Regions from separate parts of the Pseudomonas sp. LBUM1644 genome, predicted to be linked through region 2. Evidence: predicted binding sites of a transcription regulator. Region 2 holds the regulator's gene; the other holds the start of a gene.
What was found. Region 2 encodes sigma-54, which starts transcription at its own class of promoters, with help from an activator protein. Its sites were predicted from a motif close to ANTGGCATNNANNTTGCTNT; they were not measured.
Positions count from the first base shown of each region.

Region 1: the regulator sigma-54 is predicted to act here: its motif matches at 4,956-4,975, upstream of glnK (P-II family nitrogen regulator).

Region 1 covers NZ_CP166812.1:6,114,332-6,122,353, reverse strand. Annotated here, with positions in the region: gene ACA052_RS28200 (methyl-accepting chemotaxis protein) at 1-300, shown strand, start outside; gene ACA052_RS28195 (aldose 1-epimerase family protein) at 519-1,733, shown strand; gene ACA052_RS28190 (YifB family Mg chelatase-like AAA ATPase) at 1,739-3,232, opposite strand; gene ACA052_RS28185 (hypothetical protein) at 3,298-3,552, shown strand; gene ACA052_RS28180 (BRO-N domain-containing protein) at 3,531-4,043, opposite strand; gene ACA052_RS28175 (accessory factor UbiK family protein) at 4,502-4,762, opposite strand; gene glnK (P-II family nitrogen regulator) at 5,181-5,519, shown strand; gene ACA052_RS28165 (ammonium transporter) at 5,555-6,892, shown strand; gene ACA052_RS28160 (secondary thiamine-phosphate synthase enzyme YjbQ) at 7,107-7,532, shown strand; gene sutA (dormancy-specific transcriptional regulator SutA) at 7,635-7,955, shown strand.
Region 2 covers NZ_CP166812.1:921,736-929,757, forward strand. Annotated here, with positions in the region: gene ptsN (PTS IIA-like nitrogen regulatory protein PtsN) at 1-136, opposite strand, end outside; gene hpf (ribosome hibernation-promoting factor, HPF/YfiA family) at 149-457, opposite strand; gene ACA052_RS04165 (RNA polymerase factor sigma-54) at 532-2,025, opposite strand; gene lptB (LPS export ABC transporter ATP-binding protein) at 2,210-2,935, opposite strand; gene lptA (lipopolysaccharide transport periplasmic protein LptA) at 2,935-3,483, opposite strand; gene lptC (LPS export ABC transporter periplasmic protein LptC) at 3,470-4,042, opposite strand; gene ACA052_RS04185 (KdsC family phosphatase) at 4,050-4,574, opposite strand; gene ACA052_RS04190 (KpsF/GutQ family sugar-phosphate isomerase) at 4,574-5,548, opposite strand; gene ACA052_RS04195 (ATP-binding cassette domain-containing protein) at 5,826-6,635, shown strand; gene mlaE (lipid asymmetry maintenance ABC transporter permease subunit MlaE) at 6,635-7,432, shown strand; gene mlaD (outer membrane lipid asymmetry maintenance protein MlaD) at 7,432-7,899, shown strand; gene ACA052_RS04210 (MlaC/ttg2D family ABC transporter substrate-binding protein) at 7,911-8,022, shown strand, end outside.

The DNA of each region.
Region 1 (8,022 bases), 1.1 Mb from region 2:
ATCAGCACCATGGAACAGGGCAATGTGCTGATGCAGGAAGGCTTGTCGCGCAATGCCAACGTCGCTTCGGCGCTGGCGCGGATCGATGAGCAGAGCCGTTCTGCGGGCCAGCAATTCGCTGCGATCACTACGGCGACTCAAGAGCAGAGCAGCACCGCGACCTTGCTCAGCAGCAATCTGCAAAGCATTGCCCTGGCGAACAGCGAGCAACGGGAGGTTGTTTCCAATCTGGCCATCACCGCCAAAGAGCTGGAAAAACTCGCGGCGGATTTGCGGCATGAGGTTGACCGGTTTCGTTGAGGTGCCTTTGAAATAGCCATCGCGAGCAAGCCCGCTGGTGTCTTGGGCAGGGATTAGGATGAGAGCGGGCTTGCTCGCGATGGCATCGACTGAACTCCCCGGTTTTAACCCCAAACCCACATCACTATCTATTTGCCTTTGATGTAGTGATTTTTAAGCTTGATGAATCGTTTCAGCAAGACTATAAAATCTGCACAACTCCAAGAAAGGCTCCCATCATGACCCCGCTCAAACTCGTCATAACCCTCGGCGCACTGACCGCTGCTTCCCACGCCATGGCCTGGGATTACGTGCTGCTCGACACCGACAAAGCCGCTCAGAACTGGCAAATCACCAGTCAGCAACTCGGCGTGAAAACCGACAAACCCTTCTCCGTGACCCTGCGCGCTTTGCATGGCGGTCGGCAGGAGGGCGTCAGCATTGTCGACATCGATAACGGCACCCTGAAACTCTCGGTAGTGCCAACTCGCGGGATGAACGTCCTGCAAGCGTCGGTAGGCAATGTGCGCATGGGCTGGGATTCGCCGGTCAAGGACGTGGTCAATCCGTCCTTCATCGAACTCAACGGCCGCGGTGGCCTGGGTTGGCTCGAAGGCTTCAACGAACTGGTCGCCCGCTGCGGCTACGAATGGGTTGGCCACCCCGGCATGGACAACGGCGAGCTGCTGACCTTGCACGGCCGCGCCGCCAACATCCCGGCCAGCAAAGTCACCTTGCACATTGACGAGAAACCGCCCTACGCCATCAGCCTGCGCGGCGAGCTGAAAGAACAGGCGTTCAAGAAAGTCGACTTCTCGGTGATGACGGAACTCGTCACCGAGCCTGGCAGCGTAGCGTTTGCCCTCAACGACACGCTGACCAACAACGGCGACTATCCGAAGGAGTATCAGGCGCTGTATCACAGCAACTTCAGTACTCCGTTCCTGGAGCAGGGCGCGCGGTTTGTTGCGCCGGTTAAACAGGTGTCGCCGTTCAACGACAAGGCCAAGGGTGATCTGCCGGACTGGCAAACGTATCGCGCGCCGACCAAGGATTACGACGAGACGGTTTACAACGTCGTGCCTTATGCCGATGCCAAGGGTGACACACTGACCGTGCTGCATAACAAGGCGGGCAGCCTTGGGGTATCGGTTGGTTTTAATACTCAGCAGTTGCCGGTTTTCTCGCTGTGGAAAAACACCGATACCCAAGGGCAGGGTTATGTCACCGGTCTTGAGCCAGGGACGAGTTTTTCCTACAACCGCCGGTATCAACGTCCGCTGAATCTGGTGCCGACGATTGGAGCTAAAGAACAGAAGCAGTTTCAGATCAGCTACAGCTTGCTGGCGGACAAAGGGGCTGTGGATAAGGCGCTGAATCGGGTGAAAGATATTCAGGGTGGGCAAGAAACTGAGGTGCGGCAGGCACCGTTGGTGGACCTTACCAAGGAGTAAACCGATCAATTGGCGCTCGGCCGATACTGCAGCGCTTCGGCCAGATGTTCACGGGTGATGCCATCGACTTGCTCAAGGTCCGCCAAGGTCCGCGCGACTTTGAGCAGTCGATGGGCCGCCCGTAGTGACAAGGTCAAACGCTCGCAGGCGGTTTCCAGCCAGGTTTCGTCGGTTGTGGATAACTTGCAGTGGCGACGCAGACCCGGCAGATCAAGGAATGCGTTCGCGCAGCCCTGGCGTTTTTGTTGTCGCTCTCGTGCGTTCGCCACCAGAACGGCGGCGGTGGCCGTGTCGTCACCGGGTTTCGGTGTGGGATTCAACGCCGTGGCTTCACGGGGAACGGTCAGGTGCAGGTCGATACGATCCAGCAATGGTCCCGACAGTTTGTTGCGATAGCGTTGAACCATGTCTGGCGTACAACTGCATTTGCCGATGGGTTCGCCAAGATATCCACAGGGGCAGGGATTCATCGCCGCCACCAATTGAAAACGCGCCGGGAAGCGTACGCGGTCTTTGGCGCGGGAAATCACGATACAGCCCGACTCCAATGGCTCTCTCAAAACCTCCAATACCTTTCGATCAAATTCCGGAAGTTCATCGAGGAACAGCACGCCGTGATGGGCGAGGGTGATTTCTCCGGGGCGTGGTTGTGAGCCGCCACCCACCAGAGCCGGGCCGGAGGCGGAGTGGTGGGGCTGGCGGAAAGGACGCTGTGGCCAGTGGCTCAACGGGGTGCAACTGGTGACGGATTGAATGGCCGCGACTTCCAGCGCTTCATTTTCGGCCAAGGGAGGAAGCAGTCCCGGCAAACGACTCGCCAACAGTGTTTTCCCTGTCCCTGGCGGTCCGCTGAACAACAGGTTATGAGCGCCCGCCGCAGCGATCAGTAATGCGCGCTTGGCCGAGAGTTGTCCCTGAACTTCATTCAAGTCGGGATAGGGTTTGCTGGCGTAGAGCAAACCATTGGAAACGTAGGGCGCAACCGGTGTATGCCCATTAAAGTGCGCAACCGCCTCCAGCAAATGATCCACGGCAATCACCTTCAGCCCCGACGCCAGGCACGCCTCCTCGGCATTCGCCCGCGGCACCATCAATGCACGCCCGGCGTTGCGCGCCGCCAGTGCCGCCGGTAACACGCCTCTCACGGCACGTACCGCGCCTGACAGCGCCAACTCTCCTAGACACTCCACATCATCCAGCGTGAGCGTCGGGACCTGCACGCTGGCTGAGAGAATCCCCAATGCAATCGCCAAATCAAACCGCCCGCCGTCCTTCGGCAAATCCGCGGGAGCGAGATTCAACGTGATCCGCCGCGCTGGAAATTGCAGCCCTGAATTGATGATCGCGCTGCGTACCCGGTCTTTGCTTTCCTTTACTGCCGCTTCGGGTAAACCGACCATGGTCAGTGAGGGCAAGCCGTTGGCCAAGTGGACTTCGACAGTGACGGCGGGCGCATCCACGCCGATTTGGGCACGGCTGTGGACGATGGAGAGGGACATGGTCGTTCCTTGAGTAGGCGAGAGCCGCTTCCTGCGGTTTTTGAAGGGTAGTTGTGGAGTGGCGCTTGAGCTTGGTAATTCAGGCGCAAAACTTTCGCAGAATGTTGCTGGCCGAAGCCGTAACGCGTTCTGTAGCAGCTGCCGAAGGCTGCGTTCGGCTGCGCAGCAGTCGTGAATCCGAATTGCTCGGTTCACCTGACGTACTGCGTGGTTTGATTTTACGACTGCTGCGCAGCCGAACGCAGCCTTCGGCAGCTACTACAAAGGTTGCGCCGGGGCTGGCATTGGTTGTTTGGGGTTACGAGAGCTGGTTTTTGTAAGACCGGTCCGAAATGGATGAAGGGCGTCGGTGAAGTTCCCCACTCGGCAGCATTTGCGGAACATCCTGCAACCGAATCCACGGCTGGTTGTTCCAGTGCAGCAAGCTCAGTGACATCTCCGGCCAGTTCAGAAGGCTCAGGATCGGGCGTTCGGTTGAGGTGGGTTGCTGGGCGTCTCTCAAGGCTGGGACTACTTCGTGAGTCAGCCATTCGCGCAGGCCGCGGTATTCGGGGCAGTAGTGATAGACCAATAATGCGTAGACGCCGGATTCGCTGATCAGCAGGGTGTTTTCGATGCTGCCGTGGATGAGCATTCGTGTGGATTGGCGCTGGTCTGGATCGAGCTTGCGGACGGCGCATTCATCGAGATAGAGGCGAAGCAATCGGCCTAGGTCGCGGGCGCTGAACCAGGGTTGATTTTCCAGGAGGAGGGCGTGGAGGTGGAGGTTGTGGCGGGTGAAGATGTGAGGTATCAGATAATTTTCGTCCATTGAGCAGTTCTCGGATTCGAATGAAGAAAACTGCCTCTGATCGTCGCCAAACGAAAAGGGTGGCAGCTATGCGCGGGTTGGCGAACCGGTGCATCCGGAAAAACCGGCAGACCCGAAAGTCTCCCACGCATAGCCGCCATAATTCGAGATGGGAAAAATCCCTGGTTCGAACGTGGTCGCGGTGCGTCGGATGCGGTCCAGGTCGCCAAACCCAGTGCTGAACATTCAGCATTGGGTGAGCTTAGGAACCAGAGCATTGCGGCGCAATGGGACGGCGGTGGTTTTCTTGTAGGACGTTGCCGGGATTATTGCGGGGTTGAAGATCAAAAGATCGCAGCCTTCGGCAGCTCCTACAGGGTTGGTCTGTCCAGTGCGGGATGGTTGGTAGACCGAGGCGACTCCATTCGCGGGCAAGCCCGCTCCCACAGGGAATCGCATTTCATTGAGGAATTGTTGCGTTATTCGGTTGGCGGATTCAGTTTCGCTTCCAGCTCCGCCACTTTTGCCTCAAGGCTTTCCAACCGAGCGCGGGTGCGTGCGAGCACAACCATCTGACTATCAAACTCTTCCCGGCTCACCAGATCCAGCTTGCTGAACCCACTTTGCAGCAACGCCTTGAACTGGCTTTCGATTTCGCTTTTCGGCAGTGGAGTGTCGCCGCTGAAGAGGCGGGAGGCGGTGCCGCTCAGGGCGTCGAGGAAGTCTTTGGGCGCGAGCATGGGAAATGTCCTGGAAACAATGGCGGGCAGTGTATCACGCAGTGTCTATAGTCAATCTCGCCTGCCGCAGGCGCACGCTTTTCGCGCATGGGGACGGACGGCATCGCACCGTTGTTGTGCGTAACGCGTCGGGTGTTGCGGTGATGTGCTTGGCATCTACGGCCAAGGGCTTGATAACAGGGAGTTTTGTGGAGATGGCAAGCTTTCTGCTATGTACCTAGTGACCCATGCACTGATGCAGTCGCTGTGACGAATGCAGTGCGCCAAGCGAAACGGGGAAGTGTTTCGTACGGAGCGGTTAGCTGGCGTCGGACGGGCAGGTAAGGCCGACGATGCGTTACAAAGCCAGGCACTGCGCTTAGACTTGAGTCGGGTTTGTTTTCCTGGGGCAAGTCCACCAATTCGGGAGAGAGTTTTCATGAAGCTAGTCACTGCCATCATCAAGCCGTTCAAACTGGACGACGTGCGCGAGTCGCTGTCCGAGATCGGCGTGCAGGGCATTACCGTAACTGAAGTCAAAGGCTTCGGTCGGCAGAAGGGTCACACCGAGCTGTATCGCGGCGCGGAATACGTGGTCGATTTCCTGCCAAAGGTGAAGATCGATGTCGCCATTGACGACAAGGATCTTGACCGGGTTATCGAGGCGATAACCAAGGCAGCCAATACCGGCAAGATCGGTGACGGCAAGATCTTCGTGGTCAATCTGGAACAGGCGATTCGCATCCGTACCGGCGAAACCGATACCGACGCAATCTAAGCCGCCACAAACCCAACGCCCCAGGAGAAAACAATATGACTCTGCGTAAATTCGCAGGGCTAGGAGCCCTGTTGTCCCTCGTAATGCCCAGCCTGGCTATGGCGGCAGACGAAGTGGCGGCCCCAGTCCTCAATTCCGGCGACACCGCCTGGATGATGACCTCGACAGCCCTTGTGCTGTTCATGACCATTCCCGGCCTCGCGCTGTTCTACGGCGGCATGGTTCGGTCGAAAAACATTCTTTCCGTGATGATGCAGTGCTTCGCCATTACCGGTCTGATCAGCGTCCTGTGGGTCATTTATGGCTACAGCATCGCGTTTGACACCACCGGGATGGAACAGGGCGTCGTCAACTTCAACTCGTTCTTTGGCAGCATGGGCAAGGCGTTTCTCGCCGGCATCACGCCAGCCAGCCTGACCGGGCCAGCGGCATTGTTCCCTGAGGCGGTGTTCGTCACCTTCCAGATGACTTTCGCCATCATTACCCCTGCGCTGATCGTCGGTGCCTTCGCTGAGCGGATGAAGTTCTCCGCCATGCTGATCTTCATGGGCGTGTGGTTCACCCTGGTTTACGCACCGATTGCGCACATGGTGTGGTCCGGTAACGGCGGCCTGCTGTGGGACTGGGGCGTGCTCGACTTCGCCGGCGGCACCGTGGTGCACATCAACGCCGGTGTGGCGGGTCTGATTGCCTGCCTGGTATTGGGCAAGCGCAAAGGCTTCCCGACCACCCCGATGGCACCGCACAACCTCGGTTACACCCTGATGGGCGCCGCGATGTTGTGGGTAGGCTGGTTCGGCTTCAACGCCGGTTCCGCCGCGGCGGCCAACGGCACAGCCGGTATGGCGATGCTGGTCACCCAGATCGCAACCGCCGCCGCTGCACTGGGCTGGATGTTTGCCGAGTGGATCACTCACGGCAAACCAAGCGCACTGGGTATCGCTTCGGGTGTTGTGGCCGGTCTGGTTGCAATCACTCCAGCCGCTGGCACTGTCGGCCCGATGGGCGCCCTGGTGATCGGCCTGGCTGCTGGCGTGGTGTGCTTCTTCTGCGCCACCACCCTGAAACGCAAACTCGGCTATGACGATTCCCTGGACGCCTTCGGTGTGCACGGCATCGGCGGTATTCTCGGCGCGATCCTGACCGGTGTGTTCGCTGCACCGTCCCTGGGTGGCTTCGGCACCGTCACCGACATCGCCGCACAAGTCTGGATTCAGTGCAAAGGCGTGGGCTTCACGGTGATCTACACCGCGATCGTCACCTTCATCATTCTCAAGGTCCTGGACGCTGTCATGGGCCTGCGTATCACGGAAGAAGAAGAGGCAGTCGGCATCGACCTGGCACTCCACAACGAACGCGGCTACAACTTGTAAGCAGGCGCATAAAAAACTTGCCCGGCTTGCCGGGCATTTTTTTGTCCGCGATTTATCATTGAAGGTGCAGCTGAAAGGTTTTTTCTTACAGCTTTAGGGGCGTTTACGGCGGACGTATTTCTGCGGTCAATGGCTTACGCGCTTGCAGGAATATTAGGGCCTTTGTTTTTTCCCTGAGCGCGCTAGAATGCGCCCCGAACGTGCGGAGAACTGTATGTGGCAACAGACTCTGATTACCCTGCGGGCAAGGCCCCGGGGCTTTCATCTGGTAACGGACGAGTTACTCGCCGGCTTGCCTGAACTCAAGGCGTGTCGGGTCGGTCTGTTGCATTTGTGGCTACAGCATACCTCGGCGTCGTTGACCATCAACGAGAACGCCGATCCGGCGGTACGTCGCGACTTCGAACGATTTTTCAATCGTCTGATCCCACAAGGAACAGACGGCTATGAGCATAACGACGAAGGCCTGGACGACCTCCCGGCGCACTTCAAGGCCAGCGTGCTTGGCTGTCAGCTCAGTTTGCCGATTTCGGCAGGCCGATTGGCGTTAGGGACCTGGCAAGGCGTTTATCTGGGCGAGCACCGTGATCATGGCGGTGCCCGTAAAGTCCTCGCCACCGTGCACGGTGAAGAGGCATAAGCCGTTGGTCACCAATGGCCGTTGAATTTTTTCCGGCAGCCGTCGACAGACGGTGAAGCTGGGCTATAACTAATCTGCTTTTCGCAAGTCATGAGGTAGAACATGAGCGACGATGATCTGGAAAACGACGACCTCGAAGTAGGCGACGACGAAACCGAAGAAGGTCTGGAAGCAGCGGCGGAAGACGTCGCTGAAGACGATGGCGGTGAAACGCCCGTTCCGACCGCCAAAGGCAAGGCCAAGGCTGCGGTGTCGGTCGATGAGCTGCCGAGCGTCGAAGCGAAAAACAAGGAGCGTGATGCTCTGGCGCGGGCCATGGAAGAATTCCTGGCCAAGGGCGGCAAGGTGCAGGAAGTGGAGGCCAACGTGGTCGCCGATCCTCCCAAGAAGCCAGACAACAAGTACGGTAGCCGGCCTATCTGAGCCTGCCGCTTGCTTGCTGAAGAAGCCCGCCGTCGCTGCGGGCTTTTTCATGGGCGATGCCAAAATC
Region 2 (8,022 bases):
AGACATCCTGCATCGCCAGATCCGGCACTTCGCGGTGGATAAGGTTGGCAATTTGCTCAAGGGCTTTCTTTTTACTGCCGCCCGGCACGTTCACGAGGGAACGGCCGGGGGTCAGGATGCTTTCAAGTCGGATCATGGGTTGGGAGTGTTAACGACCGGTCGCGCCCTGGAGGAGGCTCTGGGTCTTTTCCTTATGCTTTTTGAGTTGTTTATCCAGCTTGTCGGTCAATGCGTCGATCGCCGCGTACATATCGGTATGTTCCGCGTTAGCGACCACTTCATTGCCGGGAATATGCAGGGTGGCTTCGATTTTCTGCTTCAGTTTTTCGACCGTCATCGTGACTTGCACATTGGTGATCTTGTCGAAATGCCGCTCCAGTCGTTCAAGTTTTTCGCCGATGTAGGCGCGCAGGGGTTCGGTCACTTCCAGTTGGTGTCCACTGATGTTGACTTGCATACAGCTTCTCCTTCGTTGCCAGTGCATAAAGCGGCAGATCAGATGATCTACCACTGGAACGCTGTGGCGTGGCCCTACATCAACCGCTTACGTTCGCTCGAAGGCGCGATCCCGAGGGATTCGCGGTACTTGGCGACGGTGCGGCGAGCCACCTGAATGCCTTGTGCCTCCAGTAAACCAGCGATCTTGCTGTCACTCAACGGCTTTTTCTGATTTTCCGCGGCAACCAGTTTTTTGATGATCGCGCGGATCGCCGTGGACGAGCATTCACCGCCTTCGGAGGTGCTCACATGGCTGGAGAAAAAGTATTTCAGTTCATAAATACCCCGGGGGGTGTGCATGAACTTTTGCGTGGTCACCCGGGAAATCGTCGATTCGTGCATGCCCACCGCTTCAGCGATGTCGTGCAGGACCAGCGGTTTCATGGCTTCGTCGCCGTACTCCAGGAAGCCTCGCTGATGCTCGACGATCTGGGTGGCCACTTTCATCAGGGTTTCGTTGCGGCTCTGCAGGCTCTTGATGAACCAGCGGGCCTCTTGCAGCTGATTGCGCATGAAGGTGTTGTCGGCGCTGGTGTCCGCGCGGCGCACGAAGCCGGCGTATTGGGCGTTGACCCGCAGCCGTGGCACCGATTCCTGGTTCAGTTCTACCAGCCAGCGCTCGTTGTCCTTGCGCACGATCACGTCGGGAACGACGTATTCGGCTTCACTGGACTCGATCTGGGAGCCTGGGCGCGGGTTGAGGCTCTGAACCAGTTCGATCACCTGGCGCAGTTCATCTTCTTTGAGCTTCATGCGGCGCATGAGCTGGCTGTAGTCGCGGCTGCCGAGCAGGTCGATGTAATCGCTGACCAGGCGCTTGGCTTCGGCCAGCCAAGGCGTCTTGGCGGGCAACTGGCGCAATTGCAGCAGCAGGCATTCACCCAGGTTGCGCGCGCCGATGCCGGCGGGTTCGAATTGCTGGATGCGGTGCAGGACGGCTTCGATTTCGTCCAGTTCGATGTCCAGTTCCGGGTCGAAGGCTTCGAGGATTTCCTCGAGTGTTTCGTCCAGGTAGCCCTGATTGTTGATGCAATCGATCAGGGTCACGGCGATCAGGCGATCGGTGTCGGACATCGGCGCCAGGTTCAGTTGCCACAACAGATGGCTTTGCAGGCTTTCACCGGCGGATGTGCGGGTGGTGAAATCCCACTCGTCGTCATCGTTGCTCGGCAGGCTGCTGGCGCTGGTCTGGTAGACGTCTTCCCACGCGGTGTCGACGGGCAGTTCGTTGGGAATGCGCTCGTTCCAGTCGCCTTCCTCGAGGTTGTCCACCGTCGGGGCGGTTTCCTGGTAAGAGGGTTCCGAAACATCGGCATTGGGTGGCTGTTCGGCTTTGTCAGCCAAGGGGTCGGCGTTATCGAAGTCGTCGCCTTCTTCCTGGCGTTCGAGCATCGGATTGGACTCCAGGGCCTCCTGGATTTCCTGTTGCAGGTCCAGGGTCGACAATTGGAGCAGGCGGATGGCCTGTTGCAGCTGCGGTGTCATCGTCAGCTGCTGGCCCATTCTCAAGACTAGCGATGGTTTCATGGCAGGGGCTTAACACCTTATTCGCCGGCGCACATGCGCCATCCACTACAGGGCGCCGGAGCGCCAAACATAAGCAAATTATATGCCCGAAACTGCAGCGTTTGCCTAGAGCGTTGTAACAATAAAAAACTATTGATTTTTTATCGAGACAAGCGCCCGGACAATCAGCCAGACACCTCAGCGCTTACAGACGGAACTCATGGCCCAGGTACACTTCCTTGACCAGGTCGTTGGCCAGAATGGTGGCGGAGTCACCTTCGGCGATCAGCTGGCCATCGTTGACGATGTAGGCGGTTTCGCAGATGTCCAGGGTTTCACGGACATTGTGGTCAGTGATGAGCACGCCAATGCCCTTGGCCTTGAGGTGATAAATGATCTGCTTGATATCGCCCACCGAAATCGGGTCCACGCCGGCGAACGGTTCGTCGAGGAGGATGAATTTCGGGTTGGTGGCCAGTGCCCGGGCGATTTCCACACGGCGGCGTTCACCACCGGACAGGCTCATGCCCAGGTTGTCGCGGATGTGGCTGATGTGGAACTCCTGCAGCAGGCTTTCCAGTTCCTTGCGACGACCAGCCTTGTCGAGTTCCTTGCGGGTCTCGAGGATGGCCATGATGTTGTCGGCCACCGAGAGTTTGCGGAAGATCGACGCTTCTTGCGGAAGATAGCCGATACCGGCCTTTGCGCGGCCGTGCATGGGCTGGTGGCTGACGTCCAGGTCGTCGATCAGGACGCGGCCCTGATCGGCCTGAACCAAGCCGACGATCATGTAGAAGCACGTGGTCTTGCCGGCACCGTTGGGGCCAAGCAGGCCGACGATCTGACCGCTGTCGATGGACAGGCTGACGTCACGCACGACCTGGCGGCTCTTGTAGCTCTTGGCCAGATGCTGAGCTTTCAGAGTTGCCATTACTGGGCCTTTTTCTCGTCGGTTTTCGGCTTGGGCTGGATCACCATGTCGATGCGCGGACGCGACTCGGTGACCTTGCTGCCCGTGGCGCGACCGGCGCTGGCAAGCTTCTTCACCGTGTCGTAGACGATTTTCTCGCCTTGGGTGGTGTTGTTGTCCTTGTCGATCACTTTGGCGCGATCGATCAGCACGATGCGGTTTTGCGCTGCGTGGTACTGGATGGTTACGCCCCAGCCTTGAACAGGCTTGGTGTCGCCAGCGGTCTGCAATTGCTCGAAGTAGGCGAGGTTGCCCACCGAAGTCACCACGTCGATGTCGCCGGCCGGGGTGCGGGTGATGGTCACGGTATTGCCGGTGACCTTCATTGAGCCCTGGGTAATGATCACATCGCCTTTGTAGGTGGCAATGCCGTTTTTGTCGTCCAGTTGGGCATCGTCGGCTTGAATGCGGATAGGCTGCTCTTGATCGTTCGGCAGAGCCCAGGCGCTCACGCTTCCCAGTGCTGCGCCCAGACTGAGCAAAATAGGGAGAGTTTTAACGAGCCTCATACTGTCCTCTTACGTTCGATAGCAGGTGTATCCTGCTTTCTTTCAAATACGCTTTCATTCCCTTGCCAGTCGACACACCACCAGCGCCGTCGATTCTAACGGGTTGCTCGGTCTGCGCATATTGCTGCTGCGGGAACACTGTCATACGGGTGGAGGTAATCAGGGTCTTGCGGTTTTTCTCGTCGAAACGAGTGATGCGTACCGAGTCGATCAGTTCTACCTCGGTGCCCCCCGAATTGACCTCGCCGCGTTCGCTCTGCACATGCCACGGGAATTCGGTGCCGCGAAACATGTTCAGGTCGGGATTGGTCAGCAGCGTCACGTCGGTGGCTTTCAGGTGCTCGACCTTGTCGGATGTCATTTCGTACTGCAACTTGCCGTCCGGCAGGAACTGCACGCTGTGGGCGTTGGTGGCGTAATAGTCGATAGCGCTTTCATCGACCTTGACCACGGTCTTGTCGAGGAAGCGTTCCGGGCTGATGTTCCAGTAGCCGACCGCCGCAAAAATCGCCGCGATGCAACCGAACACCAGGATGTTGCGAAACTTTTTGCTCAGCATAGTTGGCTCACAGGTACGCGGCGTTGGCCGCATCGAGACGGCCCTGGGCGCGCAGGATCAATTCGCAGAACTCGCGAGCGGCACCTTCGCCACCACGGGCCTGGGTGATGCCATGGGCGTGTTCGCGTACGAAACTGGCAGCATTGGCCACCGCCATGCCCAAGCCTACGCGGCGAATGACCGGCAGGTCCGGCAGGTCGTCGCCGAGGTAGGCGACCTGTTCATAGCTTAGGTTGAGTTGGGCGAGAAGCTCGTCGAGCACCACCAGTTTGTCTTCTCGACCCTGGTACAGGTGTGGAATGCCGAGGTTCTTCGCCCGTCGCTCGACCACCGGAGTCTTGCGGCCGCTGATGATAGCCGTCTGCACGCCCGCTGCCATCAACATCTTGATGCCTTGGCCGTCGAGGGTGTTGAACGTCTTGAATTCACTGCCGTCTTCGAGGAAGTACAGGCGTCCATCGGTCAGGACACCGTCAACGTCGAACACCGCCAGCTTGATCTGTTTTCCGCGTTCCAGAAGGTCCGTGCTCATTACATTACTCCCGCACGCAGCAAGTCGTGCATGTTCAAGGCGCCGACCGGACGGTCGTCGCTGTCGACCACCACCAGTGCGCTGATTTTGTTGTCTTCCATGATCTTCAAGGCTTCAGCGGCGAGCATCTCGGCGCGGGCGGTCTTGCCGTGGGCGGTCATCACTTCGTCGATGGTCGCCTGGTGAATGTTAATGGTGCGATCCAGCGAGCGACGCAAGTCACCGTCCGTGAAGATCCCGGCCAGCTTGCCGTCCGCTTCCAGAATGACCGTCATGCCCAGGCCCTTGCGGGTCATTTCCATCAAGGCATCCTTGAGCAGCGTACCGCGCTGGACTTTCGGCAGTTCTTCGCCGGCGTGCATGACGTTTTCCACTTTCAGCAGTAAACGTCGACCGAGTGCACCACCCGGGTGGGAAAACGCGAAATCTTCAGCGGTAAAGCCGCGGGCTTCCAGCAACGCGACGGCCAGGGCGTCGCCCATGACCAGGGCTGCGGTGGTCGACGACGTCGGCGCGAGGTTCAGTGGGCACGCTTCGTGCTCGACGTGAACGTTCAAATTGACCTCGGCAGCCTTGGCCAGCGCAGACTCGGGATTGCCGGTCATGCTGATCAACTGGATGCCCAGGCGCTTGATCAGCGGCAGAAGCGTGATGATTTCATTGGTGGAGCCGGAGTTCGACAACGCGAGGATGACGTCGTCGCGGGTGATCATGCCCATGTCGCCGTGGCTGGCTTCGGCCGGATGTACGAAGAACGCCGTGGTGCCGGTGCTGGCCAGGGTGGCGGCGATCTTGTTGCCGATGTGCCCTGATTTGCCCATGCCGACCACGACCACGCGGCCTTTGCTGGCCAGAATCATCTCGCAAGCGCGTACGAAATCTGCGTCGATATGCGGTAGCAAGCCTTGTACGGCTTCCAATTCGAGGCGGATGGTGCGTTGGGCGGATTGAATCAGGTCGCTGGATTGGCTCATGTCAGAAATCGTATAGCCTGATGAAAAGGCGGCGATTATAGCGGTAATGATGGAAACCCTCACGCAAGTTCGTCGCGCATTATCATTCCCGGTGACGGGAAACCCTCTAAATGAAGCTTTTTGCGTGTCATGTTGCTGAATATGCCCCGGCTTGGGCCTTTGGCGCTTGGCCTGTGCAGTGATATAGTTCGCCGCCAGTTCGGCCCGCCCGGGGGGTATGTGCTTTCGTGAGGAAGACAGGCGTCCGAGTGAGAGGCTTGCATCGCAAGGAGTTTAGATGAGTGCCGATAACGCCTACGCGGTCGAGCTGAAGGGACTGTCCTTCAAGCGCGGTGCGCGCAGCATATTCAATAACGTGGATATCCGTATTCCGCGCGGAAAGGTCACCGGCATCATGGGGCCTTCCGGGTGTGGCAAGACCACACTGTTGCGCTTGATGGGCGCACAATTGCGGCCGACCAAGGGTGAAGTCTGGGTCAACGGTCAGAACCTGCCGAAATTGTCGCGCAGCGATCTGTTCGATGCACGCAAGCACATGGGCGTGTTGTTTCAGAGCGGCGCACTGTTTACCGATCTCGATGTATTCGAGAACGTCGCCTTTCCCCTGCGCGTTCATACCGAGCTACCCGAAGAAATGATTCGGGACATCGTCCTGCTCAAATTGCAGGCCGTGGGCTTGCGCGGCGCCATCGATCTGATGCCTGACGAACTGTCCGGCGGCATGAAGCGTCGAGTCGCGCTGGCCCGGGCGATTGCCCTCGATCCGCAGATCCTCATGTATGACGAGCCCTTTGTGGGCCAGGACCCGATCGCCATGGGCGTATTGGTGCGCCTGATCCGCCTGCTTAACGACGCGCTGGGGATCACCAGCATTGTGGTCTCCCACGACCTGGCCGAGACGGCGAGCATCGCCGATTACATCTATGTCGTGGGCGACGGGCAAGTGTTGGGGCAGGGCACGCCTGACGAGCTGATGAACTCGGACGAGCCGCGTATCCGTCAATTCATGACAGGCGATCCGGACGGTCCGGTCGCCTATCACTTTCCAGCGACGGATTACCGCGCAGATCTTCTGGGGAAGCGCTGATGCGCAAGATTTCACTAATAGAACGAGTGCGCCGGTTCGGCCATGCCGGCATCGATGTGCTGGCGGTGTTCGGGCGTTCGGCGATTTTCCTGTTTCATGCCTTGTTCGGCCGTGGCGGCATCGGCGGTGGGTTTGGCTTGCTGGTCAAGCAGCTGCATTCGGTCGGCGTGATGTCCCTGGTGATCATCGTGGTCTCCGGGGTGTTCATCGGTATGGTGCTGGCGCTGCAAGGGTTCAACATCCTTTCCAGCTACGGCTCCGAGCAGGCGGTCGGGCAGATGGTTGCGCTGACCTTGCTGCGAGAGTTGGGCCCCGTGGTCACGGCGTTGTTGTTCGCCGGGCGCGCCGGTTCTGCGCTGACAGCAGAAATCGGCAACATGAAGTCCACCGAGCAGTTGTCCAGTCTGGAAATGATTGGCGTCGATCCGCTCAAGTACATCATTGCCCCACGCCTGTGGGCCGGTTTCATTTCCCTGCCGGTGCTGGCGATGATTTTCAGCGTGGTGGGGATCTGGGGCGGCTCCTGGGTGGCCGTCGACTGGCTGGGTGTCTATGAAGGGTCGTACTGGTCGAACATGCAAAACAGCGTGACGTTCACTGACGATGTGCTCAACGGCATCATCAAAAGCATCGTTTTCGCCTTTGTCGTGACCTGGATTGCTGTATTCCAAGGCTATGACTGCGAGCCCACTTCCGAGGGGATCAGTCGTGCCACTACCAAGACCGTTGTGTATGCCTCGTTGGCAGTACTCGGCCTGGACTTTATTCTGACCGCCTTGATGTTTGGAGATTTCTGATGCAAAACCGCACCCTGGAAATCGGTGTCGGCCTTTTCTTGCTGGCTGGCATCCTGGCTTTGCTGTTGCTGGCGTTGCGGGTAAGTGGCCTGTCGCCGAGCGCTACCACCGACACCTATAAACTTTATGCCTATTTCGACAATATCGCCGGTTTGACGGTCAGAGCCAAGGTGACCATGGCCGGTGTGACCATCGGCAAGGTCACGGCGATTGATCTGGATCGCGACAGTTTCACCGGTCGAGTGACCATGCAGTTGGAAAAACGGGTAGATAACCTGCCGGCGGACTCCACTGCATCTATCCTGACTGCTGGCCTGTTGGGCGAAAAGTACATCGGTATCAGCGTGGGCGGGGAAGAAGCCTTGCTCAAGGATGGTGGGACCATCCACGACACCCAGTCGTCACTGGTGCTTGAAGACCTGATCGGTAAATTTCTGCTCAATACCGTTAGCAAAGACGCCAAATGAGGAGCTTTTGTATGATCTCTACCTTGCGACGTGGCCTGTTCGTATTACTCGCGGCCCTGCCGTTGATGGCTAACGCCGTGGCGGCGCCTTCGGCGCACGATATCGTGCAAGACACCACGACCC